Regions from separate parts of the Neisseria zalophi genome, predicted to be linked through region 1. Evidence: predicted binding sites of a transcription regulator. Region 1 holds the regulator's gene; each other region holds the start of a gene.

Region 1 (10,229 bases):
TAATGCCCTCCGCCTGTCGGAGAGCCGAACGGTGGTTTGGCAAACCAAATCACAACAATCAATGCAATAAACAACAGCCCGCCTGCAAAAAATATCTCATTGGATCCGATAATAAAACCTTGCTGGGTAATGAGCCGTCTCATACTTTCCAAACCTTGCTCTTGCGATAAACCTGATTGCGACATAGCTTGGGCGGCACTTTGCATTTGTGGCGAGAATCCATTGATATGTTCAGTTAATCTTGCATGATGCAAAGCTTCCCTTCTCTCCCATAAGGTAGTCACAATCGACACCCCAACACCACCCATAAACACCCTTAAAAAATTGGACAAACTGCCTGCTGCGGCAAGTCGTGCATTAGGGATATGCGACAAAGTAATGGTAGTTAATGGCAAGAAAAACATAGCAACGCCCAAACCCTGCCAAAACTGCGGGCCAATCACACTTGACATACCCATATCAACATAAAAATCAGTGCGCCAATAGAATGTACAAGCAAAAATCAAAAAGCTTGCCGTTACCAACCAGCGCATATCGACATGGTGGCCGAACCGTCCGATAATAGGCGACAATAAAACGGGAAAAAATCCGATTGGAGCGGCAACCAATCCGGCCCAAGTGGCGGTATAGCCCAAATTTGTCTGCAACACTAATGGCAACAAGGTTAATGTACCCATATACAACATAAAGCCCAAAGAAGTGGCGATCGTACCGACTGTAAAATTCCGGTCTTTGAACAAAGATAAATCAACGATGGGATGCCGTTCATCCAATTCCCAGATAATAAAATAAGTTAAACAAACCACTGCCACCACAGCTAATATAATAATTTCATTCGAAGCGAACCAATCCAGCTCTTTACCTCGGTCAAGCATCATTTGCAAAGCGCCGATACCAATAATCATCAGCACCAAGCCAGTATAGTCGATAGGAGTCTTTTTAATTTCGGTTTCTCTCCGACTCAACTGCTTCCATGTCACAACTGCCGCCACCACGCCAACGGGGATATTGATAAAGAAAATCCAGCCCCAATGCCAGTTATCAGAAATCCAGCCACCTAAAATCGGCCCCAATACCGGCGCGACCACCACTGTCATCGCCCAAAGTGCCAGTGCCAACGTTCGCTTTTCAGGCGGATAAGAAGCCATCAGCAAACTTTGCGACAACGGAATCAGCGGCCCCGCAACAAACCCCTGTACAACCCTAAACAAAACCAACACGGTTAAATTTGGTGCCATACCACACAACCACGAGGTAATGACAAAGCCGATAATCGAAACGACGAATACCCTCACTTCACCAAAACGATTGGCAAGAAAACCAGTTAACGGCACAGAAATCGCATTGGCGACTGCAAACGCCGTAATCACCCAAGTTCCCTGAGTGGTTGCCGCACCTAAATCTCCGGCGATTACAGGCACAACCACATTGGCAATGGTGGTATCCAAAACCTCCATAAACACCGCCAAGCTCAATGCCAGCGTTACCCATACCAGATTGACACCTTTTAAAGGGGGATGAGCCATTTCAATCTATACTTTCTTAAATGATGTTGAGGTTGATATTATTTCAGACGGCCTTCATATTTATATACTCATCGTGATATCGGTATCCGGTTTACCGCAAAGCCGTCTGAAAAATTCTAAATATTATTCCGAATGAATAATAGATATACTGTTGCAATCTTAGTGATTTGACAATAAAGGCCGTCTGAAATCTGTTTTTTTCAGACGGCCTAATACTTATGATTCCAACCAATAGCTATTTGGCATATTTATCAAAAATCTGCTCAATAAGTGCATCAGCCGCCGACCAATCTACTACATCAGCTTCAGCCGCGGCCACATTTCTATCAGCTGCTTCGGCCATCGTTTTTCCAGTTGCACTATTAGAGGTATCCACTGTTACCTGCATAGATAAACCGACACGCAGTGGATTTGCCCTCAATTGCTGTTGATCCAAACTGATACGTACCGGAACACGTTGCACGACCTTAATCCAGTTACCGGTGGCATTCTCCGGTGGCAACAAAGAAAACGCACTGCCCGTTCCGGCCGATAATCCCATTACTTTACCCTTGAATACCACACGGCTACCATAAAGATCCGCTGTCATTTCCACAGGCTGACCGATACGCATTTTTCGTAATTGCACCTCTTTAAAGTTAGCGTCTACCCATAAATTCTGCAAAGGCACCACTGCCATCATTAAAGCCCCCGGCGCAATGCGCTGACCAACTTGGACGTTACGTTTGGCAATTTGCCCCATCATCGGTGCACGGATTTGAGTACGCTGCAAATTCAACCAAGCATCTTTAACTCGGCTAATCGCTGTTTGTACTGCCGGCTGTTGGCGCAAAGGAATATTTTTACCTAAAGCGGCCTGCGCCGCCACCTCTTCTGCCTCAACCGCTTTTAAGGCAGCTTGTGCCTGCACAACGGCAGCACGTGCATGGCTCAATTCTTCGCCTGAAATCGCGTCTGTTCCTTCTAATGACTGACGACGACGCAAATCTGATTGCGCTCTAGCCAAATCAGCCTTACGCATCAAAACTTGTGCTTTGGCACGACTATCTGCAGCAGATTGTTGGTTGTATTGCCGGATGGCTTGAATCAATTCATTTTGTGCACGGTCGTAAGCCAATTGGAAGTCGCTATCGTCCAACAATACCAAAACATCGCCTTTTTTCACCAAATCGGTATCATCAACCAGCACTTTACGCACCGTGCCACCCACTTGCGGAGTGATTTGCACCAAATGGCCGGCCACATAAGCATCATCTGTTTCTTCTTCATGCTGCCAAATTAAAAAATAAGCAATGGCAAAACCCAGCGCAATCACAATAAAAAACAAAGTAGCCAATGTCAGGTTACGTTTGCGGCGAGACGATCGGCGGCGCTCAACCATATTATCAGCATTATTTTTTGGAGTATCCATCATCCCGTCCGTTTTGATTTTATACCTAAATACCCATATTTCAGACGGCCTGCTGGCTCACACAGGCCGTCTGAAAACATTCGAGCGAAATCTTTATAAATAAGATAATGAAAATGTTGATTTCAAAATATTTATTTAAGCTAAAGCATTATAAAAATAATATGCTGTTATTTTATCTTTGCGCCTATTAATTAGGCAAGTTATAGTATAAAAATGAAAATAAATGAGATAAATCTCATTTTACAGAAAATCACATAATATAATATTGAAAATATATTAATAAATAGTTAATTACCCACACTTAAAATAATTCAAAAAATTATTTTTCTCATTTTTTGGAATCTAAGAGCGGTTCAATAGAAAGATAAGCCGAAGCCTTTTCAGCATCGGCATCCGGAAGATAAGGCATGGCACCAAGAAAAGGTGCTGGAATACGCTGTTTTAATTCAGCCAAATAATCCTCAAAACGATGTGGGTATATACTCAAACAATTAGCAATCCAACCTGCCAACGGCAATCCGGCTTGCGCAACGGCATGCACTGTCAGTAAAGCATGGTTAAGGCAGCCCAACTTCATACCAACCACCAAAATAACCGGCAACCGTTCAAATACAACCCAATCTGAAAAATCAGTTTCGGAGTTGAGTGGTGTCAGCCACCCTCCAGCCCCTTCAGTGAGAACAAAATCACCTTGTTTTTTCAGCTCAGTCAAACCATCACTCAATTTTTGTGGTTGAATGACTATGCCCATATCGGCAGCCGCCAAATGAGGAGCGGTAGCCTCTGAAAAGGTATAAATATTATGTTGGTTGTAATTCAAACGAACAGATGATGCGGCTTGCAGTGCCAAAACATCCGCATTTAAGCCACCTTCGCCGGCCTCCGAAGCCACCGGCTTAAACCCGATACTAATCTGCCCCCGACGAGCAACCGCTCGCAACAAAGCAGCGGTACAAAATGTTTTGCCTGATTCGGTATCGGTTCCGGTAACAAAGTAAGTAAGCGGTGGCATAATTTTTTCAGACGGCGTTTTGTTAAAGCATTATATTCTACCTATCAATAAAAGAAGCCGCCATCTTCTTCATACGGAGGATACTGAAACCAAATTAACAAACTAAACTGTTCTGGAATATTGCGCTATGGTTTCTTTATGTCGTAAATAATAATCAAAAACCATAGCAATATTACGAATAAGGAAACGTCCTTTAGCAGTAACATCCAATCCGTTTTTTCTTATCTTCAATAAACCCAGTTCGGCTAATTGCTGCAAATCAGTCAATTCGGTTTGAAAATATTGCGAGAAACGAATACAAAAAACACTCTCATAAATTTGAAAATCTAATGAAAATCGACACATTAAATCTTGAATAATATTACGTCGCAATAAATCATCTTTACTCAAGCAATAGCCGCGCATTACAGGCAATCGACCAGCATCAATGGCATCATAATAAGCATTAATATCCCGCTCATTCTGAACATAAATATTACCGATCTTACCAATTGAAGACACGCCAAGTGCCAACAAATCGCAGTCGGCATAAGTAGAGTAGCCTTGAAAATTACGTTGAAGCCTGCCCTCTTTGAGTGCAAGAGACAATTCATCATCAGGCTTGGCGAAATGATCCATACCAATAAAGAGGTAACCTCGTGAAGTTAAGGTTTGAACGGCATATTGAAGTATGTCCAGTTTTTCTTCGCTACCGGGCACGCTGTCTGTATCAATACGGCGTTGCGGTTTGAAAATATGTGGTAGATGCGCATAATGATAAAGTGCCAAACGATCAGGATTCAAAGAAAGTACTGTTTCCAAAGTCGGTTTAATCGTTTCTTTTGATTGGTGAGGCAAGCCATAAATCAAATCAACGCTAATAGATTTAAAACCTGCTTCTCTCGCTGCATCAATCACTTCTTTGGTTTCTTCAAATGTTTGAATACGGTTCACCGCTTTTTGGACCTTGGGATCGAAGTCCTGAATACCGACACTCATGCGGTTAAAACCCAGCCGTGCCAAATGAAATACAGTTTCCCGAGTTACCTTGCGTGGATCAATTTCAATAGAATATTCACCATCAGGCAGCAAATCAAAGTAACGATGGATAATATTAAACACACGCTCGAGTTGCTCATTACTCAAGAAAGTCGGTGTACCACCACCGAAATGGAGTTGAATTAGCGGTCGCCGCCCATTCAAATAAGGTGCAAGCAATGCCAACTCTCTTTCAAGATATTCAATATAATTATCTGCCTTACCCGTATCTTTGGTAATAATTTTATTACAACCACAGTAATAACAAATGGTATTACAGAACGGAATATGAATATAAAGTGAAAGAGGCTTATTCAACACCCCCATTTGACGAGCATTCAATGCTTTGAGATATTCTTTATCCGTAAAACTACTGAGAAAACGATCTGCAGTCGGATAGGAAGTATAACGTGGTCCGGAGGCAGGCAACGATCCAATCAGTTTTCGATCAAACTCAGAGGAAATATTCGAAACTATTTCAATAGTCTTCATATTGATTAGCAGACATGTTCTATTTAGAAATCAAGTGAATATATGTAATGATTTAATGTTGTAATATTTACATCATTCGCACTTATAAAAACACAAATCAAATTATTGATTTAATTAAATTAAAAAAATCAAATAATAAACAAAAACTGCCCTATTATTAATAAATAGGCAGATACGGCGTATTTTGGTAGAATAACAACATTATGGCAAATATGCTTTGATGCGGGTCAAAATATAATCCGTAAGGGCGAAATAAAGTTGCTTAGTTATTTATTTAAAAGGTTTAAATATGCCCTCTCGCACCATACACAATCAGATGAAAACACTATGTTCTACCTGTTCTCTACGTGAACTGTGCCTGCCTTCAGGCTTAATGCCGTCTGAATTTGCCCAATTAGATGCCGTTATCCGTCAAAGCCGCCGCTTAAAGAAAGGTGAATGCCTTTTCCGCGCAGGCGAACCTTTTTCTTCTTTATTCGCCATCCGTACCGGCTTTTTTAAAACGACTATTGCCAGTCAAGACGGACGTGATCAGGTTACCGGTTTCTTTATGTCAGGCGAGCTTATGGGTATGGATGGTATCTGCACGCGTACCCACAGTTGTGATGCCATCGCATTAGAAGATGGCGAAGTATGCGAACTACCGTTTGCCAATATGGAAGAATTGGGTAAGACTATACCAAGCTTACAAACCCATTTTTTCAGATTAATGAGCCGTGAAATTGTACGTGACCAAGGCGTGATGTTACTACTTGGCAACATGCGCGCTGAAGAACGGTTGGCAGCATTTCTATTAAATTTATCCACCCGACTTCATTCCCGTGGATTTGCTGCTAATGACTTTATCCTACGAATGTCTCGCGAAGAAATAGGCAGTTATTTAGGATTGAAATTGGAAACGGTGAGCCGAACCTTATCAAAATTTCATCATGAAGGACTGATTAGCGTAGATCATAAACATATTAAAATATTAGAACCACAAACACTAAAAAGCATGATTTCGGGATGTACTCATGCCATATAACTAACCAAGTTAATTTTTTTTAAAAATATAGATATAGAGGCCGTCTGAAATATTTCAGACGGCCTCTAAAAGTATTACGAGTATTGTTCTAATCTAACCGAACATACCACCTTGATGCGCGAGGAACAATAAAGTGAATCCGCTTAAATAGATCAACCCTATCCAGCCCAACACCATTAACCATGGTTTCAATCCATAATTACTATTACGTACCAGAGTTAAATTTAACCAAGCAAATACTGGCGTACTTACAAAAGAAGCAATCATAGCAAACTTAAGCATCGGCATCACTGCACCTTTAAAAAATAAAATAATGCACAACGCAGCAATCGCCGCAAAAGTAATCCATATCCCCAAGATACGGTTAGTATTACGCTCACCTCTGATAATCAAACGAAACGCTTCCATATTCGCACGGGAATATCCATCTAAAACAGTAATGGTCGTGCCATACATACAAGCAAAGGCAACAAATGTCACCAACCAACGTGACCATTCACCAATGGTAGAAGCATACATATTTACTAACTGCCCAATATAGGCACCACCGGCCATTTGCACTTCTTCTCCGGTACCATATTGCACCAATGCCCCTAAAGCCAAAAAAACCAATGCCAATAGTGCCGTACCAATATAGCCGACATTAAAATCAAATAAACCGTCTTCATATTTAACAGGTTCCAGTTTGGCTTTAGCTGCCACCCACATCGAGTTAACGGTTGAAATTTCAATTGGAGCCGGCATCCATCCCATTAATGCCACAATAAAAGCCAAGGCCCCCAAGTTCCACGGGCTCGGCTCAATAAAATCAGCCTGAACCTGCGATCCCTGCATCGCCGCAACGATAACCGCTGCTACCGTTGTAATCGTCAGACTCACCATAATAATTTTCGACATGCCATCCACTGTACGATACGGGCCGACAAGCAACATTAATACACCGGAAATCAACACAATCACCGAAAGCATATTGATCGACCACTCACCGGGCAACACAAAGCTTAAAATTACCGCACATAACATACTGACTGCTGCAGCATTAATAATTGTTGCAAACACATTCAATAAGAAAAAAATCCACAAATAGATACGGCTCTTTTCTGCATAGCCTTCCAATAAACTTTTACCGGTCGATAAAGTATATTGCGGGCCAAACCGGAAAAAAGGATATTTAAACACATTTGCCAATACAACAATTAAAGCCAACTGCCAACCATAAAGCGCACCTGCTTGGGTAGAAGCGATAAGGTGCGAACCACCCACTGCTGCCGATGCCATCATAATACCCGGCCCCATTGCACTTAGTCGGGTTTTCCAACGTGAACCATCTATTGTTTTCTCACTCATATTTCTATTCCGTTAATCGATATCCTACACAATTTAAGAAAAGTGATTATACGTCAACTTTGTTAAAAAAATCTGAACAAACAAATGTATTTAAAATTAAAAATATCAAAATAATCAATATATTATTAATTAATAACATCGGATACCAAAGGCCGTCTGAAACATTTCAGACGGCCTTTAAAATATATTTTGTATATTTACCTATCTATTTAACCCAGCATACCGCCTTGATGTAAAAGGAATAATATTGTAAAACCGCTTAAATAACACAAACCCACCCAAGCCAATATCATTAACCAAGGTTTTGATTGATAACTACCACTCCGCACCAAACTCAAATTCAACCAAGCAAAGATAGGCGTACTTACAAAAGAGGCAATCATCGCAAATTTGAGCATCGGCATCACGGCGCCTTTAAAAAACAAAATAACACTCAACCCTGTTACAGCAGCATAAATAATCCATATACTTAAAATACGGTTATTGTTACGTTCTCCTCTTACAACCAAACGCAAGGATTCCATATTCACACGAGAATACCCATCTATAACAGTAATGGTCGTGCCATACATACAAGCAAAAGCAATAAATGTCACCAACCAACGCGACCACTCACCGATGGTAGAGGCATACATATTCACCAACTGTCCAATATAGGCACCGCCGGCCATTTGCACTTCTTCTCCGGTACCATATTGCACCAATGCCCCTAAAGCCAAAAAAACCAATGCTAATAATGCCGTACCGATATAACCGACATTAAAATCAAACAAGCCATCTTCATAACTGACATGTTCAATCTTACGCTTCGCAGCAACCCACATAGAATTAATCGCTGAGATTTCAATTGGTGCCGGCATCCACCCCATAAGCGCCACAATAAAAGCCAAAGCACTCAAATTCCACGGGCTGGGCTCAATAAAATCAGCCTGAACCTGCGCTCCCTGCATAGCAGCAACCACAACTGCAGCCACTGTCGTCACCGTTAGACTTATCATAATAATCTTTGATATTCTATCTACAGTACGATACGGACCAGCCAATAGCATTAATACAGCCGAAACCAATACGGCCACTGAAAGCGCATTCACCGACCACTCACCGGGTAATACAAAGCTCAAAATAACCGCACACAACATACCAACCGCAGCAGTATTAATAATCGTTGCAAATAAACTCAGTATGAAAAAAACCCATAAATACACACGGCTTTTTTCCGCATATCCCTCTAATAGACTTTTACCTGTCGACAATGTATATTGCGGGCCAAATCGAAAAAAAGGATATTTAAACAAATTGGCAAAGACAATAATCAAAGCCAATTGCCAACCATAAAGCGCACCTGCTTGAGTAGAAGCAATAATATGTGAACCACCTATGGCTGCTGATGCCATCATAATGCCTGGCCCCATGGCTCTAAGCCGAGTTTTCCAACGCGAATTGTTTAATATTCCCTCACTCATATTTCATCCTAATAAATTAATTATTATAAAAACAGCATACTTTCACAGCACATATCTACAAAGTTATTATACGTCAACTTTATTTTAAACTTATATATTCCAAGCAGTACAAAACCTTTGAGACTAAACTAGATTAACGGTTCTACCAATTCAAAAAGATTAAAGCAACAAATTGAAAGATCATTCAATTTTCGAAACTAAAGCAGCCGGGCTCATAGACGAATCCGGCTGCTTTATTCTCTCCCAGTCTGCCAAGGCGGCTGTATTTACTTTTTCAGGGCGGGTTTGGCTTTTTTATCGGCATTGTCGGCATTGTCGGCGGTAACGGCCTCTTCGCGCACCTTCGCTAAAATACCGTCGCCAATCCCCTTCACATTCTTCAACTCTGCCACCGACTTAAAGGCACCATTCTCATCACGGTAGGCCACAATCGCCGCCGCCTTCGAGGGCCCGATACCCGGCAGCTCGGCCAACTCCTCCGCCCCCGCCGTATTGATATTCACCGCTGCCGCAGCCATCGTCACCGATAGCGCCGCCCAGATGCCCAACAAATAACGCTTCATCACTGCTCCTTTGTCGTTGTGTATAAGATACCGTCTTCTTCCCAGACAGCAGCCCCATCATAAAGCAGCATACAAGTATTAACAATTATTATCACTGCATTTATCATATCTGTTGTCATGACGTCACAATAAGTATTTGTAATATATCTCTGTAAAAAGCAAAAACCCCTGATAGTATTCTATCAGGGGTTCGGTATAAGTGTCTGGCAGTGACCTACTTTCACATGGGTATCCACACTATCATCGGCGCTGAGTCGTTTCACGGTCCTGTTCGGGATGGGAAGGCGTGGGACCAACTCGCTATGGCCGCCAGACTAAACTGTCAAATCGGTAAAGCCGTTTTTATTTCAATCAACTGTTTCGGTAATGTTTGT
Region 2 (10,229 bases), 1.0 Mb from region 1:
ATTCTCTGTTTTGCTCTACCGTCAAATTTGAGTTATACAAAGGATGTTTTCGCAATTTACTTGTATACGTTGATGTAAGTCTTGCACCATTAGCTGCATCGTCAATATTAATGCCCTCACTATCTAATAAACCTCTTGAAAGTCTGGAATATTTTGTTTTATTGCTATTTTCTTGAACTATATGATGTGGAGTTTGCCAACTTTGCACTGTCAAACTTTTTCGGTTTAACTCTCTACCTAATTTGCCGGCACTTAGCCCAAGCGAGTCAACCCAATTCTGCGAATTAGGCCCAAACCAGTATAGATTGTTACCACCCCACAACCCAATCGGATCCTGATTCACAAACCGCCCACAATCCGGCTCATAGTAACGTAAAAAGTTATAGTGCAACCCCGTTTCTTCATCATAATACTGGTTCTGAAGTCTAAACGGCTGATGCGCCAGCGGATAGACACGTTCGTCTTTATTGAGTTTACCCCAAGCGGTGTATTCGCCGTACCAGAGCAGATTACCGAACTGGTCGGTCATTTCTCTGGGGATACCGATTTGGTCGTTATGGAAATAGGCTAGGTATTGCTGCTCATCTTTATTGTTAAAGAATACCTGTGCCAAAGGTTCGTAGGAATCTTGATCGGTATAGACGTAGGTGTAATTGCCTTTATAGTTATATTCTTGCAGTAATCTTGAGCCGTCCCAAACAAAATGGGTGCGCTTTGGGTGGGTGGATTGTAACGCGCCTTTGTCGGTGCGCTCTTTGCTTAAGCGTCTGCCGAACGGGTCGTAGGCGTATGCCCAGGTTTGGGTTTCGCCGTTGTTCTTTTTGATTTCGGCTAAGACAAGTTGGTTTTCGGTATCGTAGCGGAAGAACTGGTTTTCACCGTTGGGCAGTTGGCGGTAAATTAAATTACCGAGCGGGTCGTAGGTGTATTCGGTGCCGTTGTATTTTTCGATGCGGTTGCCGAGGCCGATATTATCGCCTTTCAGACGGCCTTTGGTGGTTTGTTCTTTTAGGTCGTCTGAAAGAATATTATTGGCGGGGTCGAAAGCGAAATGCTCTTTACCGGCGGTTTTGATTCTGCCGATTTTGTCATATACATAATCCAATACGCCGCTGCGCTGGTCGGCCGTCTGAATCAGGTTGCCGGCTTTGTCGTAGCGGTAGCTTCTGCGGACGGCGCCGCCGACGAGGGTATTTAGTTTGCTGTTGTTTTGCAGGGTTGGGTTGGCGGTGGCGGTCTGGTGTTTCAGACGGCCCATCGGGTCGTATTGGTAGAGGCTGGTTAATACGCCCTGGGTGCGGCTGATTTCCTGATGCAGCTTATCGCGCTCGATATCGGATACGGTTTCGCCGTCGATATTGATTTGGTGCAGATGGCCGCTGCCGTAGTAAAGATAATTAATGTTTCTGCCGTCGGGCAGGGTGGTTTGAATACGGTTGCCGAGTGGGTCGTAGGCGTAGGCGACGGTGGTGGTCTGGCCGTTGTGGACGGTGGTTTCGTTAATGAGTTGGCCGAGGATGTCGTAGCCGAGTTCGACGCTGCTGTGGGCATTGCGGGCTTTGACGAGTTCGCCGGTAAAGGGGTTGTATTCGAAGCGGGTGCGGCTATGGCCTTCGTCTTTGCCGTTGGGCTGTTTACCGTCGACGCGGCGGCTGGTTTTTTCAATCAGTTGGCCGAGGATATTGCGTTTGAAGTGGTGGATATGCCAAACGTCGGGACGGTCGTTTTGTCCGTCTGAAAGGCCGTATTCGGTTTGGGTGGTGAGTTGTCCGGCGGGGTCGTATTGATAGCCGGTGATTTTGCCGTCCCAACCGGTTTCCTGAATCAGGTTGTCGGTGCGGTCGTAGCCGAGGTGGTAACGGTCGCCGTTTTCATTGGTGAGGGCGGTGAGGCGGCGGGCTTTGTCGTAGCCGTAGCGGAAGCTGTGGCCGAGGGCGTTGGTGCGTTTGAGCGGCAGGCCGTCGGCGGCGAGTTCGTATTCGGTTTTGGCACCGAGTCCGTCGATATGGGCGGTGAGGCGGTTGATACGGTCGTATTCGAAGGTTTCATGGCTGCCGTCGGGGTAGTCGGTGCGGATGTGGTTGCCCGCTGCGTCGTAATGATGGCGGGTGGTGTGGCCGAGTGCATCGGTGGTGCTTTCGAGGTCGCCGGCTTCGGTGTAGGTGAAGCGGGTGGTTTCGCCGGAGCAGTCGGTATAGCGGATAAGCTGGCCGTCCGAATCATATTCGAGGGTTTTGGTTTTGCCTAAGGCATCGGTAATGGTGTCGGGCAGCCATTGGCTGTTGTAGCGGTAGCGGGTGGTGTTGCCGGCGGGGTCGGTAACCTGAATCAGGTTGCCGCGTTGGTCGTAGGCGTATTCGGTGATACGTCCGGCGGGGTCGTTGACGGCTACGGGCAGGTTTAGGGTGTCGTGGTAGTCGATATGGGTGATGCTGCCGTCGGGGGCGGTGATATTGATAACATTGCCGTATTCGTCGTAGCGGTAGCGGGTTTCGCGGCCGATTTCGTCGCGCCGTACGGTAATACGCCCCCAGTCGTCGCGTTCGCTGTCGCTGCGGTGGCCGTCGGCGTCGATATGGTAGATAAGTTCTTGATTGTCGTCGAAGCCGTAGATTTCTTCGCGGCCCAATGCGTCGGTTACGCGGGTGTAGCCGTCGCGGTAGTCAAACGTCCACTGTTCGCCGAGGTTGTTGTTACTGGTTAAGACTTTACCGTCTTTGGCATAACGGTCGTATCGGTATTGCGATACCAAACCGTCGGGCTGGCTGTGTTCGACCATAATATGGTTGCGATAGCCGAAGCCGCGGATGCGTTTGCCGCTACGGTCGTAAACGGCGGTGAGGTCGCCGTAGCCGTCGTATTCATAGCGCACCATTTCGCGCTGATGAAAGCCGACCGAAGTGAGGCGGTTGACATAAAGATTATCGTCGGTACTGACAAATGCATCGGGCTCGGCGGCGGCATCAAAATCTTCATCGCTGTTGTTGAGGCGGATGGATGAGAAGTTTAGCTGCAGCTGTCTGCCGGTGCTGTCGTAAATGCTGTGGGGGAGGCCGTTGTCGCCGTAGCTGAGGCGGATGTGGTGGTTATTGCGGTCGAGTTGGGCGATAAGCGGATAAACGTCATCGTCTTCATCGACGGCGGCAAACCATAAACGGGCACCGCCGTCGGGCGAAGCGATTTGGTAGAGGCCGTCTGAAAGGCGGGAAAAATAGATTTGTTCGTAAGGATCGAAGTAGGCATCTTCCAAACCGTAGGGGTCTTCTTCGGCAGTGGGGGCGGCGGGGTCTTCGTCTTCGAAGTCGGGGCCATCGTCGTCATCGTCGTCGCTAGAATAGGGGGTGGCTTCTTCTTCGTCGTCATCAATATCGGGCAGTGCGATTTCGCGCCCCTGTTCGTCGATATAGAGGAAGCCGTCGCGGGTGCGGAGCAGACGCATGGAAAAAGGCAGCGACCAACCTTGGCCGAGCCAGCCGTTGCCGAGTTGGTCGGAATAATAGCTGCGCGCCCAAATCAGCGGCAGCGGGGCATCGAGAGTGAAATCGGTTTCGGTGTCTTCGGTTAATAATTTAATACCGAGTATGGCATTAACGGGGTTACCGACGACGGCTGCCGCTGCCTTACAGGCAAGACACACGCCCTTACCGGCATTGGCATAACCGCCGTTCACCCCCATACCGCCACCACCGGAAAAGGCTTTAACGGTTTTTTGTGTGGGCGGGGTAGGCCCGGGGGTACCGGGTATCATGGTGGCGAGGGAAATAAGGGTGGAGATGGAATCGGCAGTTTCTGCGGCGGCGGAATCGGGGTCGGCAAGGGAGACGGCGGTAGAGGCAACATCGGCAACCATATCGATAATGTCAATGGGGCCGGCGGCATTGGTTAGGGGTTCGGGCGGGTTGGCAGAACCTTTAGACACCATGGCGGGGGCTGAAGGCTGGGGAACGAGTATGCCGATTGTATTGCCTATTTTTGCCATAATAATAATTCTTTAAATTAAGAAAAAAAAGAAAGTATTAAATTAAGTATGTTTAATAAAAGAAGACTGTTTTTCATTCATTTAGTTCCGAAATTCATTATATGCCAATTCAATTGAATAAAAATTATTTATTTAATTTTCATATTTATTGTTATCGGGCGTTTCGGCTTCATGGCTTTCCAAATTTTCGTTTTTAATATGGATTTCTATCTCGGTGAAGTTTTCGGGTTGGATAATGCGCACCAAGCCTTCTTTGGCCAATTCGAGCAGGGCGATGAAGTTGACGACCACATGGGCAATGCCTTGTTCGGCTTTGAATAATTCGGAAAAACGGCATTGTCCGCTTTGATTGAGGCGGCGTAGGATGCTGCTCATTTGCGCACGCACGGAAATGGTTTCCTGAACGACGGCATGGCTGCGGGTGTGTTTGGCGCGGGAAAGAATCGAGAGCCAGGCTTGTGTAAGGTCGGCGGTGTGTACGTCGGGCAGCTTGGCTTCGACGGCGATTTCTAATGGTAAGTACGCCCAAATAAAATCACGTCCGGCGCGGGGGAGGGCGTCCAGTCCGGCGGCGGCGAGTTTCATTTGTTCGTAGGCCAACAGGCGGCGGACGAGCTCGGCGCGGGGGTCGGCTTCTTCTTCGTTTTCAATATTTTCGGGTTGCGGCAGCAGCAGGCGCGATTTAATTTCAATCAATACGGCTGCCATCAATAGATATTCTGCCGCCAAATCAAATTGGTAGGCTTCCATCTGGGCGATGTAGTGCAGATATTGCTCGGTGATTTTAATCATCGGAATATCCAATACATCGATATTTTGCTTGCGGATTAAATAAAGCAGCAAATCTAAGGGGCCTTGGAAGCTGTGCAGCACAACTTCAAGGGCATCGGGCGGAATGAATAAGTCTTGCGGCAAATCCACTACCGGTTGGCCGAAAATCCAAGCAACGGCATGAGGGTTTTCGGCGGCGGTTTGTTCGGCTAAGTGCGTGGTGTCGGCGGTCATTTTCGGGCGCCTATGTGTTCGATGGCGGCTTGGGCGCAATAAAGGCCGAATGAGGCGGTTACCAACATACTGGCGCCGTATCCGGCACAAGATAAGCCTTGCGGCGCTTCACCGGTGTCGCAAACTTCGCCGCTTTGCGGCGGTGTGATGTTTTCGGTGGAATAAACGCAGGGCACGTTCATTTTTTGCTTGGTGTCGCGCGAAAAGCCGTAGCGTTTGCGTAGGGTATAGCGCAGATTGGCCAAGAGCGGGTCGTGGGTGACTCGGCTGAGGTCGGCGGTTTGAATCAGGGCGGGATTTTTCTGCCCGCCCGCGCTGCCGCTTAAGACAAACGGTTGTTTGTGCTCGGTGAAATAGGCGGCCATTGCGGCTTTTATCCGCACTTGGTCAATGGCGTCAATCACAAAATCAAACGGTTGATCGAATAATTCGGATAGATTTTCTTCGTTAACAAAATCTTCGATTTCGGTAACTTGGCAATCGGGGTTGATTTGTAGAATGCGTTCGTGCAAAGAAGTTACTTTGGCTTTGCCGAATTCCGATGTGAGTGCGGGCAGTTGGCGGTTCACATTCGATTCGGCGACATTATCCAAGTCGATTAAGGTTAAACGGCCGACACCCGAACGCGCCAAAGCTTCCACTACCCAAGAGCCGACCCCGCCGACACCCACCACGCAAACATGCGCCTGCCCGAAGCGTTGTAGCGCGGAATCGCCGTAGAGGCGGGCAATACCGCCGAAGCGGCGCGAGGAAGTGAGAACGGAATCGGACATAAACGGAGCCTTGTGATAAATCAATATTCGATAAAAAAATGCTGGCAAAACGGCGCAGGGGTATTATACTTCAAGGTGCGTAATGAATCACATTTCACTAAAAAATCGGTCGCTAGCCGACTATGGAAAGGAGAATGATGATGTATAAACATTTGGTGGTTGCTGTTGACGGTAGTGCGACTTCTTTAAACGCTTTGAAACACGCAGCAGAGCTTGCGCGCGTGGGCGATGCTAGATTAACCTTGGTTCACGTGGCCAATCCTGCCGAATATATGGCATTGGCGCCTGAATTTTTACAGCATGAAAGTTATGAAGCTGCAGCGGTTGCACAAGGCAACGAGGTGTTGGATTTCGCCGAAGCGCGTGCCAAAGAAAAAGGCGTTACCGATGTGGTGAAACATTTGTTGGTAGCCACTAAAGGTGCCCGTGAAATGGCACAGGAATTGGTGGATTATGCCGATTCGCAAGGCTCGGATCTGATTGTGTTGGGTACGCACGGCCGCAGCGGTTTAATGCATTTGCTGATGGGCAGTTTCGCCGAAACCGTGATGCGTCAAAGCCATCTGCCGTTATTGGTTATCCGCAGCGTGGCGGAAGAAGAGGAATAAAACGACACGAAGCGCGCTGAAGCAGTGTATTGAAGCGCATCAGTGATTAGGCCGTCTGAAAGGTTTTTCAGACGGCCTGTTTATTTTTTATTTAATGTTCGCCCGATAGCGTGTTCAAAATAAAGCGTAAATCATCGGCGCCAATCTGGCCGGGTGCGGAGGCTTTGCCGGCGGTGCCGAATGTGATGGCCGAGCCGAAAGTGGCGCCGGCCAAACGGCTGATCATGCCCAGTTTGCCCATAGAAATGGTGACCAAAGGCTGAATGGCATATTCTTGAAGCATGGTTTGGGTGGCATCGAGTAATATCAACACATCGGCAGGCGAGTGCGGCATCACGGCGATTTTGCAAATATCCGCCCCCCAATCCTGCATGGTTTTCAGACGGCCTATGATTTCTGTTTTCGGCGGTGTGTTGTCGAAATCATGGTTACACATCAAAACGGTTACGCCTTGTGTTTTGGCTATGGCAACGGTTTCTTTCACTTGATCGGCCGCGGCAAACAGTTCGATATCAATCATATCAATCAGGCCGGAAGAGATGGCCGTCTGAATAAGGTTGAAATAAGCGCTTTCGGGCATCGGGCAGTTGCCGCCTTCTTCGGCGCGGCGGAAGGTAAACAATAGCGGCGTCTCAGGCAGCGCCTGCCGTGTTTCCCGTAGGCGTTCGATAATATAGTCGGGATTGCGGGCTTCTTTGAAAAAGTCGGCGCGAAACTCCAATATATCGAAATCGGCACGGCGGATGTCTGCCAGTGCGGCTTTCAGGCCGTCTGAATCTTCTGCAACCAAAGGCACGGCGATTTTTGGGATGCCGTCGCCCAAAGTGAGGTTTTTAACGGTTACGGTGTTCATTTTATTCCTTATTGGGCCGGATAGCCTGCCGCTTTAGATATTGCGCTCGGCAAATTCGTCGGTAGCCTGTACCAAGCCGCGTGCGATTTCGCCTTCGGTGGAGGCGTGGCCGCCTTGAACGATTCTTAAATCCGCTTCGGGGAACACTTGTTTTAAATCCCATGCGCTTTGCATCGGTGTGCATAAATCATAACGCCCCTGCACAATCACGGTGGGAATATGGCGGATGGTGTCGATATTGGCCAATAATGCGCGTTCGTTATCCAGCCAGCAGTGATGGGTAAAATAATGGTTTTCGATACGGGCAATCGCCAATGCCTGTTCCGCATCTTCTTCTACCGGCTTGGGTTCGAACTGTATCAGCCAGCTTTCCCATTCCGCCCATGCTTTGGCGGCTTGCAAAGCGGCGGCGCGGTCGCTGCCGAATAATAATTCATGATAGGCAGCTACCAGCTTGCCGCGTTTGGCTTCGGGGATGGGCGCCAGATACTGTTGCCATTGTTCGGGGTGGATACGGGAAGCGCCGCCTGCTTCGTTAATCCAATCTACTTCGGCCTGCCGCGCCAGAAAAATGCCGCGTAAAATCAAGCCGCGTACCCGTTGCGGATGGCTTTGGGCGTAAGCCAGCGATAATGTGCTGCCCCATGAACCGCCGAATACCAGCCAGCTGTCGATATCCAGCATGGTGCGTATTTTTTCAATATCGTCTATCAAGTCCCAAGTGGTATTCTCGCGGGTTTCGGCATAAGGGCGCGAGCGGCCGCAACCGCGCTGGTCGATAACCACGATACGGTAGCGGGCAGGGTTGAAAAATCCGCGTACTTGCGGCGATGCGCCCGCACCGGGCCCGCCGTGAAGAAAAATCACCGGAATGCCGTCGGGATTGCCGGATTCTTCCCAATAGATTTCGTGCAAATCGGATACAGGCAGCAAACCGCTTTGATAAGGCTCTTGAATCGGATACATAAAATACCCCTTGCGCTTGGAAGATGTTTAGAAAAAATAGGGTATAGGCCGTCTGAAAACGGGCTTTCAGACGGCCTTTGGTGTATGGTTGATTAAACCGCTGCGTCGGAACGCTCGCCGGTACGGATACGGATGGCTTCTTCTACCGGCAAAATAAAAATCTTACCATCGCCGATTTTGCCGGAATGTGCCGCTTCGATAATGGTTTCGACGGCGCGCTCGACGTCGGCATCGGAAAGCACCAGCTCTAATTTGATTTTAGGCAGAAAATCCACCGCATATTCGGCACCACGGTAGATTTCGGTATGGCCTTTTTGACGGCCGAAGCCTTTGACTTCGGATACAGTCATACCGGTGATGCCGATTTCAGTGAGTGCTTCGCGTACATCGTCGAGTTTGAACGGCTTAATCACGGCTTCGATTTTTTTCATGGTTTTCTCGCATGGGAAATGAGGTTTCAGACGGCCTTGTTTTAACATAAACACGAGCGCTATTCAATCTACTTTCATTTGCTTGGGCATATCAAAATACCTCAGCAGCCAAAGTGGTTTTCGCGTACAATTCGGGCTTTCCCAACTGCTTTTGAAAGCCCGAATCTATGTCTGTTGTTTTAGCTTTGCGCGGCGTTAACGCCCTTTCTGATTTCCGCATCGAAAAACTACTGCAAAAAGCTGCCGCCGCCGGTTTGCCGACAGCGGCACCTCATAGCGAATATTGGTATTTTGTCGGCAGCGATACCCCTTTGAATACCGAAACCATCGAAAAATTACAAGCTTTATTGGCCGCCGAATATGTTCGCGAAACACCGGCTGCCGATAACGGCCATCATCTGTTTCTGATTACCCCGCGTATCGGCACTATTTCGCCATGGGCATCGAAAGCCACCGATATCGCCCACAACTGCGGCTTAAACGATATCGAGCGCATCGAACGCGGCATGGCGGTATGGTTAGACGGCCAACTCAGCGAAAGCCAAAAACAACAATGGGCGGCTTTATTGCATGACCGTATGACCGAAAGCGTTTTGCCCGATTTTCAGACGGCCGAACGCTTGTTTGCCCATCCCGAAGCACAAACCTTTGCAACGGTCGATGTGTTGGCGCAAGGCAAAGCGGCCTTAATAGAAGCCAACCGCAGCTTAGGCTTGGCTTTGTCGCCCGATGAAATCGACTATCTGGCCGAGAATTATCAAGCGCTCAAACGCAACCCCAGCGATGTCGAATTGATGATGTTTGCGCAAGCCAATAGCGAACACTGCCGCCATAAAATTTTTAATGCCGATTTTATTTTAAGCGGCGAGCAGCAGCCTAAATCATTGTTCGGCATGATTCGCGATACCCACAACGCGCACCCCGAAGGCACGGTGGTTGCTTATAAAGACAACGCTTCCATTATTGAAGGCGCGACCATCGAACGTTTCTATCCGCATGCCGACGAAGCACAAGGCTACCGTTTCAGCGAAGAAGAAACCCATATATTAATGAAAGTGGAAACCCACAACCATCCGACTGCTATTGCCCCGTTTGCAGGCGCGGCCACCGGCGCGGGCGGGGAAATCCGCGACGAAGGCGCAACCGGTAAAGGCGCACGCCCGAAAGCAGGCTTAACCGGCTTTACCGTATCCAACCTCAATATCCCCGATCATCCGCAACCGTGGGAAGGCAGTTATGGCAAGCCTGAGCATATCAGCAGCGCGTTGGATATTATGATTGAAGGCCCCATCGGCGGCGCCGCATTCAATAATGAATTCGGCCGCCCCAATCTGCTGGGATATTTTCGCACGTTTGAAGCCGAGTTCGACGGCCAGATGCGCGGCTATCACAAGCCGATTATGATTGCCGGCGGTTTGGGTAATATTCAGGCGCAGCAAACCCATAAAGACCGTATTCCCGAAGGCGCATTGCTGATTCAGCTCGGCGGCCCCGGCATGCTGATCGGTTTGGGCGGCGGCGCGGCCTCGTCTATGGATACCGGCAGCAATGCCGCCGATTTGGATTTCAACTCGGTGCAGCGCGGCAATCCCGAAATCGAACGCCGTGCCCAAG
Region 3 (10,229 bases), 280 kb from region 1:
ATCAAGCCGGATGCTGCTGTGGTTGTAGCGACTGTTCGCGCTTTGAAATACAACGGCGGAGTGGAGCGTGCAAACTTAGGGGATGAAAATGTAGCTGCTTTGGCAAAAGGTCTGCCTAATCTGTTGAAACATATCAGTAACCTGAAAAACGTATTTGGCTTGCCCGTTGTTGTGGCGTTGAACCGTTTTGTGTCGGATAGTGATGCCGAATTGGCCATGATTCAGACGGCCTGTGCGGAACACGGGGTTGAAGTATCGCTCACGGAAGTATGGGGTAAAGGCGGTGCCGGTGGTGCGGATTTGGCTGAGAAAGTTGTTAAGGCGATTGAAAGCGGGGAAAATCATTTCCAATTTGCCTACGATACCGATTTGAGTATTCAGGAGAAAATCCGTACGATTGCCCAAAAAATCTATGGTGCCGATGATGTGGATTTCAGTGCCGAAGCATTGGCCGAGATAGCTTCTCTTGAAAAACTGAACTTGGATAAAATGCCCGTGTGTATGGCAAAAACCCAATATTCATTGAGTGATAATGCCAAACTATTAGGCAAGCCCGAAGGTTTCCGCATTACGGTGCGCGGTATTACCGTATCTGCCGGTGCCGGTTTTATTGTGGCATTATGCGGCAATATGATGAAAATGCCGGGGTTGCCGAAGGTTCCGGCCGCAGAAAAAATTGATGTTGATGCGGATGGTGTGATTCACGGATTGTTTTAAAATAAGTATTTTATAATAGTTGGTTTAGGCCGTCTGAAATATTCAGACGGCTTTATGTTAGAGATATTTCATCATTTTTAATTTCTTTACCTTAGTGCTCGTGAGAAACCATATAGAATATTCAGCAATTATTTTGGCCGAAGCGATATTGATTTTATAGGTATAATAAAAAATTAAGCTGAATGATTTAAAACTTCATTAGGTAAATAAGACTATGACAATAAATAAAGGTTATACCCGTCGTGGCCTATTGGCTGCGTCTGTTTTTATATTGGCTGCTTGTGGTACCACTTCTCCATCTGTTCCGAAACAGCCGACCGTACAGCAAAAACCGCAAGCGGTGGTCGGCTTGGCATTAGGGGGAGGGGCATCGAAAGGCTTTGCTCATATTGGTGTTTTAAAAGTATTGAAAGCCAATAATATTCCGGTAAATGTGGTTGCCGGAACCAGTGCCGGTTCGATTGTAGGCAGTTTATACGCCAGTGGTATGTCGCCTGATCGTTTGGAATTGGAAGCGGAAATTTTAGGGAAAACCGACTTAGTCGATTTAACCCTGTCTACGACCGGCTTTATTAAAGGGCAAAAATTACAAGATTATATTAACCGAAAAGTTAACCAACGCCCGATTCAGTCTTTACCGATAAAATTTGCCGCAGTGGCAACAGATTTGGATAGTGGTCGTATGGTTGCTTTTAACCGTGGGAATACCGGGCAGGCAGTACGGGCATCAGTGAGTATACCGAATGTTTTTCAGCCTGCAGTTATTGGTGGCAAACGTTATGTGGATGGTGGTTTATCAGCACCAGTTCCAGTTGCGGCGGCAAAAAATCTTGGGGCAAACTTTGTGATTGCGGTTGATATTTCAGCTAAGCCGGCAAAATTGAGCGAAGCAGGCTTCTTTTCTTATCTTGACCAAAGTTTGAATATTATGAGTACGGCAGCTTTACAACGAGAATTAGGTAATGCTGATGTGGTTATTAAGCCGCAAGTACAACATTTAGGATCAGTCGGTGGGTTTGATCAGAAAACCGAAGCCATTAAATTGGGAGAAAAAGCGGCATTGGCGGCATTGCCGGAAATTAAACGTAAATTATCGGCATATCGTTATACAGCCCGATGAAAAAAGAAAATGAAATCGCTGTTTATTATATAAATTATTTTTTGTTTTAACTGTATAAGGCTGTCTGAAAATTTCAGACAGCCTTATACATAAGTAGAATTAATATTAAGAGTTTCAGAAATATTGGAAAAAATAAGTTGGCTGTTTTCCAATAAACAAGAATGGGGTAGGGAATAACTATTTATACGAATATTGATTTTGATTGACTATAGCGCATGAAAAAACGCACCTTATAATTTTTTATAAGGTGCGGGTGAACGGTTAGTTTATTATAAAATGCGTTGGTGAGGCTGGCTATATTTTATATAGGAAAGTAAACCTCTATTACACATTTCAAACGTTGTAGAAACAACTTAATTGGATGCAGCATTACCTGTATCAGTATCAGATGCAGCCGGTTGTTCAGGTGTGGATACCGCTTGTGCCGGAGTTTCTGTATTGCTTACTTTTTGAGCTTGCGGCTGACCGTTTGCATTAGAAAGACCCCATACATAGGCTGTCATAATATGAAGTTTGTCATCATCCAAAAAGTTTTCCCAAGTTGGCATCTGACTATGGCGACCGTTGGTAATGGTTTCGATAATGGCTTTTTGTGTGCCACCCCATAACCAAATATTATCGGTTAAGTTAGGGCCTAAGCCTTGAATACCTTGGCCTTTATCACCATGGCAAGTAAAGCAGTTTGCCGGGCCGCCATGGAAGAGTGCATCACCACGTTTGGCACGTTCTTCGTCGTATTGGTCTTTGTTTTTAGATAAAGACATCACATAGTTGGCGACATCTTTTACGCGTTCCTCACCTAATGAAGGACCCCATGCAGCCATAGTGGCAACTCGACCTTTTTGAATGGTTTCTTTAATTTTTTCAGGTTCACCACCCCATAACCAGTCGTTATCGGTAAGATTGGGGAAACCTCTTGAACCTTTTGCATCAGAACCGTGACATTGGATACAGTAAGTATCGAATAGGTTTTTACCAATTTCTCTGGCTTGCGGATCTTGGGCAACTTGCTCAACAGACATATTGGCAAATTTTGCATATAGCTTGCCATATTGTTCGTTAGCCTCTGCAACCTCTTTGTCATATTGATTGTGGCTTGTCCAATTTAAATAGCCTTTATAGTCACCTAGGCCGGGATAGAGAAACAGATAGCCTATTCCGAATAACCAGGTGCCGACATAAAGCCAAAACCACCAGCGGGGTAGGGGGTTGTTATATTCTTCAATACCGTCCCATGAGTGTCCCATGGTTTTGACATCTTCACCTTTTGGTGGGGCTTTGACTTTATTTTGTGAAAGTAACAGCCAAGCCAAACCGATAAAGCTGAGTAGGACAATAACGGCAATGTATATGTTCCAGAAATTACTGGTAAATTGGGAAGTTGTGTTCATTATATGCTCCGTTATCACGGCTAACCGGGTTAATGCCCGCTTTTATCATTATCAGGGGTATCGTTGTCTTGCATAATGCTGTTGGCAGCATCATCGTAATTGCGTTTGTTTCGCTTGTTTAAAACGATATAGAGAACCAACATGAAACTGATAAATACCCAAACAGTGAAAAGCGAGCGAGCCCAGTTAATATCCATGATGTTACCTTACGTTTTTCAGTGCTAAGCCCAAGCTTTGCAGATAAGCAATTACAGCATCAAGTTCTGATTTATCAGCCAACTCTTGCGGGGCTTTTTCAATCTCTTCGTCGCTGTAAGGAGTGCCAACCGCACGTAAAGCCTTCATGTGGGTTACTGTTGTATTGGCATCGACTTTATTGCGAGCCAGCCAAGGGAAGGCGGGCATATTGGATTCAGGCACGACGTCACGAGGGTTAAGCAGATGGATGCGGTGCCATTCATCAGAATAGCGTCCGCCCACACGTGCCAAATCCGGACCGGTACGTTTGGAACCCCATTGGAACGGACGGTCATAAACTGACTCGCCGGCAACGGAGTAGTGACCGTAACGCTCGGTTTCTGCCCTGAACGGACGGATCATTTGTGAGTGGCAGTTGTAGCAGCCTTCGCGTACAAAGATATCACGGCCTGCGACTTGTAATGCTGAATAAGGTTTTACGCCTTTGATGGGCTCTGTGACCGCTTTAGTAAAAAATAACGGCACAACTTCAATCAAAAGCCCGAAGCTGATTACCAAGAAGGTGAAGATAATCAATACGCCGACTTTTTCTTCGACTAATTGTTGCAATTTCATTTTGGTAGCCTGTCTTTCTTATATTTTAGTGGTGTTGTGCTTGAGAAATGGCAGGAATTTCGGCATCTACCGGTTTACCGCTGATGATGGTGCGATAAACGTTATAGGCCATAATAACCATACCGCTCAGGTATAACAGGCCGCCTGAAAAACGAATCATATAGAAAGGCATACTGCGTTTTACAGACTCTACGAAAGAGTAAGTCAGTGTGCCGTCATCGTTTAAAGCACCCCACATCAAGCCTTGCATTACACCGGAAATCCACATAGAAGAGATATAAAGGACAACACCGACTGTGGCAATCCAGAAATGTGCTTCAATCAATTTGATGCTGTGCATTTCTTTGCGGCCGAACAGGCGTGGAATCAGATAATAAATCGAACCGATGGTAACAAAGCCTACCCAGCCTAATGCACCGGAGTGTACGTGGCCGACAGTCCAGTCGGTATAGTGGCTTAAGGCATTAACACTCTTGATAGACATCATAGGACCTTCGAAAGTAGACATACCATAGAAGGAAAGTGAAACCACCAAGAATTTCAAAATCGGGTCTGTACGCAATTTGTGCCATGCACCAGACAGTGTCATGATACCGTTAATCATACCGCCCCAAGAAGGTGCGAAAAGAATCAACGACAATACCATACCCAATGATTGTGTCCAGTCGGGCAGGGCAGTGTAGTGCAGGTGGTGAGGACCTGCCCACATATAAGTAAAAATCAGTGCCCAGAAGTGGACAACGGATAAACGGTAAGAATAAACCGGACGACCTGCTTGTTTGGGAACGAAGTAATACATCATGCCCAAGAAGGCTGCTGTGAGGAAGAAACCAACTGCGTTGTGGCCGTACCACCATTGAACCATGGCATCAATTGCACCGGAGTAAACCGGATAAGATTTCATCACACCGGCAGGGATACTGATATTGTTGACGATATGCAAAAGAGCAACGGCCAAAATAAACGCACCGTAGAACCAGTTGGCAACATAGATATGTTTGATTTTACGTGTGGCAATCGTACCGAAGAATACAACGGCATAGGCAACCCATACCACGGCAATCAGAATATCAATCGGCCATTCCAATTCGGCATATTCTTTACCTTGGGTGTAGCCTAAAGGTAGGGTAATCGCGGCCAGAACAATCACTAGCTGCCAGCCCCAGAAAGTAAATGCCGGTAGAAACTTGCCACCGAACAAACGGACGTTACAAGTACGTTGGACTACATAATAAGATGTGGCAAATAAACCGCAGCCGCCAAAAGCGAAAATCACAGCATTGGTATGCAGTGGTCGGATTCGGCCAAAGTGAAACCATGGTCCGATGTCTGAAAGATTAAGCATAGGAGCGAACAGTTGTCCGGCGGCGATAACACCGACCAACATGCCCACAATGCCCCAAACTACAGTCATGATGGCGAATTGACGCACCACTTTGTAGTTATAAGTTTGCGTTTCCATAAGGGTCTCCATTAAACATGGCAGTTAACACACTTATCGGTTTGCTCCGGCTTGCTTAAATAGACCAAAGATGCACCCGATTTTTCTTAATTTAACACCGCCGGTAAAGTAAAATTACGCAACTAACGGTAGTTTAATCTGTGCATTTTAAATCAAAACCCATACTGAACCAAGCTTAATCGGTAGAAAAATCTTGAAAAATACCCAGGTTCGGTTGCGCAAGGCTATAATGTGTTAGATTATAGATTCACCACATAGTTTTTCTTGATTTAAGTCAAATTTCTTTAAACTCAAATACAGAATTTAACAAAAGAAAGCAATATATGCTTCAGTATTTTATCAGACCTAAATGCTTATCTCACGAGTGGCAGGTGTGTTTAACACTGCATTGCAAAGACAACATTCCTTTACAAATCAAACTTCCTAACTGGGTGCCTGGTAGTTATCTGATTCGTGATTTCTCACGTCATATTGTTGATATTCAGGCAACTTGTAATGATGTACCCAAAGCATTGAAGCAGATTTCAAAAAACTGTTGGGAAACACCGCCTGAAAGTGGCGAGTGGCAAATTTACTATACGGTTTATGCCTATGATTTATCTGTTCGAGGCGCTTTTTTAACATCGGAGCGCGGCTTTTTCGATGGAGCATGTTTATTTTTAAATGTGGGCGGCTTTGAAGCTCAGCCTCACAAGGTTATTTTAGATGAGTTGCCGAATGGTTGGGCGGTAGCAACGACAATGCCTCAAACAGCACCCAATCGGTTTCAGGCGGCCTCGTATGCCGAATTGATTGATCACCCTGTCGAACTTGGCCGCATTGAAACCTTAACGTTTGAAGCCGGTGGTATTCCCCACCGTATTGCTTTGAGTGGGCATTACCAATCTTTTAATCGAGAAAGATTGGTTCAGGATATTCAAAAAATCTGTTCCAGCCAGTTGGAAATGTTTTCAGGAAATGCACCTTTTAAGGAATATCTGTTTTTATTGCATGTCGGTGATGATATTTATGGCGGGCTTGAACATATCAGCAGTACGGCGTTGCTGGCTGATCGCAATAGTTTGCCGTCTGAAAAGATGGGTGAGGAAGCAGATGACGCCTATATCCAATTGCTTGGCTTGTTCAGTCATGAGTATTTTCATGCTTGGAATGTGAAATCTATTAAACCGGAAGTATTTGTGCCTTACCGATTAGACTCGGAAAGTTATACCGAACAGTTATGGGCGTTTGAAGGTATTACTTCTTATTATGATGATTTGTTTTTGGTACGCAGCGGTGTGATTCGACCGCAGCAATATTTAGAGCTATTGGCAAAAAGTATTACCCGTGTTCAGCAGGGCTTTGGCCGTCTGAAACAAACTTTGGCGGAATCGAGTTTTACGGCATGGAATAAATTTTATAAACAGGATGAAAACAGCACAAATGCTATTGTGAGCTATTATCAGAAAGGTGCATTAGTCGCATTATGTTTGGATTTATTATTGCGTAGTCGTAGTGATGGTAGAACAAGTCTTGATGATGTGATGCGGGCATTGTATCGGAAGTGGTGTGAAAACGGCCAGGGTATTCCTGAAGGGCAATGGCAGGTTTATTGCCGTGAAATTACCGGTTTGGATTTGGATGATTTCTTTCAGACGGCCTTGTATTCAACGAAAGATCTGCCTTTGGTACAGTGTTTATTCGATGCGGGTGTTGCTTTGAATTGGTTGCCGTTACCGCGCAGTCACGGCGGTGGTTTTGTAATGGAAGCGGCGAAATGTGAGCAGGCTACCGATTTTGGTGCGAAATTTAAACAGCTAGAAGACGGTATTGTCTTAACTCATGTTTTAAGCGGCGGAAGCGCGGAGCAGGCGGCGCTTTCCCCAAAAGATAAAATCATTGCGCTAAACGGCTTTGCTTGTAAGGCTTTTGAAAAGCAGTGGCAGTCATTATCGGTAGGCGATATTGTGCATATACATTATTTCCGAGACGGAGTATTGCATGAAACCGATTTGACGGTACAAAAAGCAAAGCCGGAAACAGCAATGTTGAGTATTGAAAATCAATCTTTGCTGAAAGCATGGTTGCAGGCATCTTGATTGATTTCGGTATTAGTTGCTTGATTGAAAGCAATACTTAAATACAGACGGTATTCAATTTGAATGGTTACTTCAGTTTGTTGAGGCCGTCTGAAATCAATTTATATTGAGTTTGGGTATAACTTGATTGGTCAATTAATAGCTGTTATTTGACAGCTTCAGATATATATATCAGTAAAATAATGAGCTTAATAATCGGATGTTGCAAAAAATCTCATGGTTATTGAGTGGTGCTTTTACCCTTATTTTACGATTTATATCCGCCATAAATTCTTTTTATAAAACTAAGGGTAGAGGCTCAACAGTCTAATGACTATTCTATATTAAACACATTAGTTCCAAGTCGAAATACATATTTTGCTGTTTTTATTGAATTGGCGTAGACTTTTGATGAATAAAAAGGTACGAATAAAGATGTCTGACAAAATTCATGAACGCTTAGAATTTGGAATGGTGCTAGCGGCAATTGCAGGTGGGTTGGATGCTTACACCTACTTGGTTCATGGCGAGGTTTTTGCAGGGTTGCAGACAGGTAACTTTATTTTACTTGGAATCCGTCTGGGGCAAGGAAGTTGGGCGGTGCTGGTTAATTATGCGATTCCAATCATTGCTTTTTTCTCAGGGGTGTTGCTGGCAAGTCATATACAGACAAAGATTATAAAAAATCAACAGTTGTGGTTTTTAATTTTTGAGACTGCGATATTGCTATTCGTTGGACTATTTTCTCCCGTTATGCCACATCTTTTGGTGAATGCATTACTTTCAATCGCTGCGGCAATGCAATTGCAGGCATTTACCAAGTTAAAGGGTAAGCCTTTTACTTCTTTGATGATGACAGGAAATTTGCGTAATCTTTCAACAAATTTTTTTGGAGGTTATATTAATCATGATCCTGACAAAAAAATTGCTTTTCAAGATACGTTTCTCATTTTAGCCAGCTTCGCTTTTGGTGCGTTATTGAATGGATTTTTTGTAACTTATTTTGCTCAACGAACGATTTTGTTTAGTTTGATTTTTTTAGGTATTGCAATCTTTTTATTAATAAAAGACAAACAAGCTTTTCTCTGATATACCTAATAAAAAAGAGAAATAAGGCTTGGTAAGTTTATTAAATAATATAAGGAGTATAAATATTATGACTATCCGGCGATTGACCGATAAAATTTATATTGCATCTCAATTAACGCATACTTCAGTGGCAGAAGCAGTGGCATTGGGTATTAAAAGTGTGTTTTGTAACCGTCCGGATGGGGAAGCGATAGATCAGACCAGTGCCGAGCAGATGAAGCAGTGGTTTGAAGAAGCCGATATCACTCAATTTGTTTATCTGCCGGTGACCGCTCCTATGATTAACGCCGATGTGGCAGCTGAATTCAGAGCGCATTTGACTGATGCGGATGTACCTGTTTTGGCTTATTGTCTAACCGGTACACGCAGTTCACTATTATGGGCTTACGGTGAAGTGGCAAATGGTATGGCAGTGGCTGATGCCATAGCCATGGCTCGTAATGCCGGTGTAGATTTGTCTTCTTTTGAAGGTCGGTTACAAGAAGCGGCAAAAGGAGCTTAATTTTCTATTCTGTATTAATAAAAAAAGCAACGCAAATAAAATGATATTTGCGTTGCTTTTTTTATTGTGCTGTTTTAATTTTTAGGTTGGTTTTATTCCGCTTCTTCAATCCAAGCCAATTGGACGGCCTCGAGAATACGCTCTCCGCAACGGTCGGGATCATCGTCAAAATCGGGTAAAGCCATAATGAGTTCGCGTAATTTGGTAAAGCGTATGGTTTTGGGGTCGATATCGGGGTGTGTGTCGTAAAGCTCTTCGGCAATTCGTAAGGTATCGGTCCATTTCATGATTCGGTTCCTTATAGTCGGGGAGGTAAAGCCTTTTTAGGAAAGATTACCGGCAAGTGGTTAATGATGTTCACGGGCGTGGTTGATAGTGTATTTGGGAATTTCTACCACCAGATCTTCATCGTTTACTTTGGCTTGGCAGCTTAAGCGTGATTCGGCTTCTAAGCCCCATGCCTGATCAAGTAAGTCTTCTTCAATTTCAGACGGCTCTTCCAAACTGTCGAAGCCTTTCCGCACAATCACGTGGCAAGTGGTGCAGGCACAGGATTTTTCGCAAGCATGGTCGATTTCAATATCGTTATCCAACAAAATATCACAAATGGTTTGGCCTTCAGGGGCATTTTCTATGGTTTTGCCTTCGGGGCAGAGATCGGCGTGTGGGAGAATGGTTATTTTAGGCATGTTGTTCCTGTTTGTGGTTTGGCGGGCTTTAGCCGGCCGTTATAGTAGGGCTTGTGTTCAAAATATATGGATTATCCGGTGTGGATTTTATAATTATCGACATAGTTTCGATAGTGTTTCATTGCTATCGGCGGTTTTGCTCATCTTTATCGCAATTATCATGTACCGTTTTCAGACGGCCTTTATTTAGAAAAGAGGCCGTCTGAAAATGATGGTTTAAATATCTTCTACTTTTTGGCCGGTTAAAGCGCGCTTAATGTTTCTATCCATGCGTTTGGCGGCAAAGTCATCGGTAGTGTGTCCGAGGTCGGTAACGGCTTGTCGGATTTCGTCGGCATTGCCTGTTTGGATAAGGTTTTCCAGCGTGGTAATGGCCGTTTGAATGGTGT

Evidence for each region. Region 1 encodes FNR, which switches genes on or off when oxygen is low (the NO sensors DNR and NnrR bind a similar motif). Its sites were predicted from a motif close to TTGATNNNNATCAA; they were not measured.
Region 2: the regulator FNR is predicted to act here: its motif matches at 5,768-5,781, upstream of D0T92_RS06670 (universal stress protein).
Region 3: the regulator FNR is predicted to act here: its motif matches at 5,768-5,781, upstream of ccoN (cytochrome-c oxidase, cbb3-type subunit I).

Annotation. Positions count from the first base shown of each region.
Region 1 is NZ_CP031700.1:19,393-29,621, forward strand. It holds gene D0T92_RS00095 (DHA2 family efflux MFS transporter permease subunit) at 1-1,526, opposite strand, end outside; gene D0T92_RS00100 (HlyD family secretion protein) at 1,762-2,937, opposite strand; gene bioD (dethiobiotin synthase) at 3,266-3,949, opposite strand; gene hemN (oxygen-independent coproporphyrinogen III oxidase) at 4,052-5,458, opposite strand; gene fnr (fumarate/nitrate reduction transcriptional regulator Fnr) at 5,748-6,482, shown strand; gene D0T92_RS00120 (NRAMP family divalent metal transporter) at 6,576-7,829, opposite strand; gene D0T92_RS00125 (Nramp family divalent metal transporter) at 8,039-9,292, opposite strand; gene D0T92_RS00130 (ComEA family DNA-binding protein) at 9,559-9,855, opposite strand; rRNA gene rrf (5S ribosomal RNA) at 10,057-10,169, opposite strand.
Region 2 is NZ_CP031700.1:1,446,548-1,456,776, forward strand. It holds gene D0T92_RS06655 (DUF6531 domain-containing protein) at 1-3,979, opposite strand, end outside; gene D0T92_RS06660 (segregation and condensation protein A) at 4,112-4,984, opposite strand; gene D0T92_RS06665 (tRNA threonylcarbamoyladenosine dehydratase) at 4,981-5,757, opposite strand; gene D0T92_RS06670 (universal stress protein) at 5,898-6,365, shown strand; gene aroD (type I 3-dehydroquinate dehydratase) at 6,457-7,218, opposite strand; gene pip (prolyl aminopeptidase) at 7,252-8,184, opposite strand; gene D0T92_RS06685 (P-II family nitrogen regulator) at 8,277-8,615, opposite strand; gene purL (phosphoribosylformylglycinamidine synthase) at 8,783-10,229, shown strand, end outside.
Region 3 is NZ_CP031700.1:2,162,205-2,172,433, reverse strand. It holds gene D0T92_RS10040 (formate--tetrahydrofolate ligase) at 1-717, shown strand, start outside; gene D0T92_RS10035 (patatin-like phospholipase family protein) at 932-1,837, shown strand; partial or broken gene ccoP (cytochrome-c oxidase, cbb3-type subunit III) at 2,301-3,228, opposite strand; gene D0T92_RS10025 (cbb3-type cytochrome oxidase subunit 3) at 3,258-3,425, opposite strand; gene ccoO (cytochrome-c oxidase, cbb3-type subunit II) at 3,430-4,041, opposite strand; gene ccoN (cytochrome-c oxidase, cbb3-type subunit I) at 4,067-5,503, opposite strand; gene D0T92_RS10010 (M61 family metallopeptidase) at 5,827-7,581, shown strand; gene D0T92_RS10005 (YoaK family protein) at 7,996-8,649, shown strand; gene D0T92_RS10000 (TIGR01244 family sulfur transferase) at 8,717-9,151, shown strand; gene iscX (Fe-S cluster assembly protein IscX) at 9,244-9,438, opposite strand; gene fdx (ISC system 2Fe-2S type ferredoxin) at 9,499-9,840, opposite strand; gene hscA (Fe-S protein assembly chaperone HscA) at 10,057-10,229, opposite strand, start outside.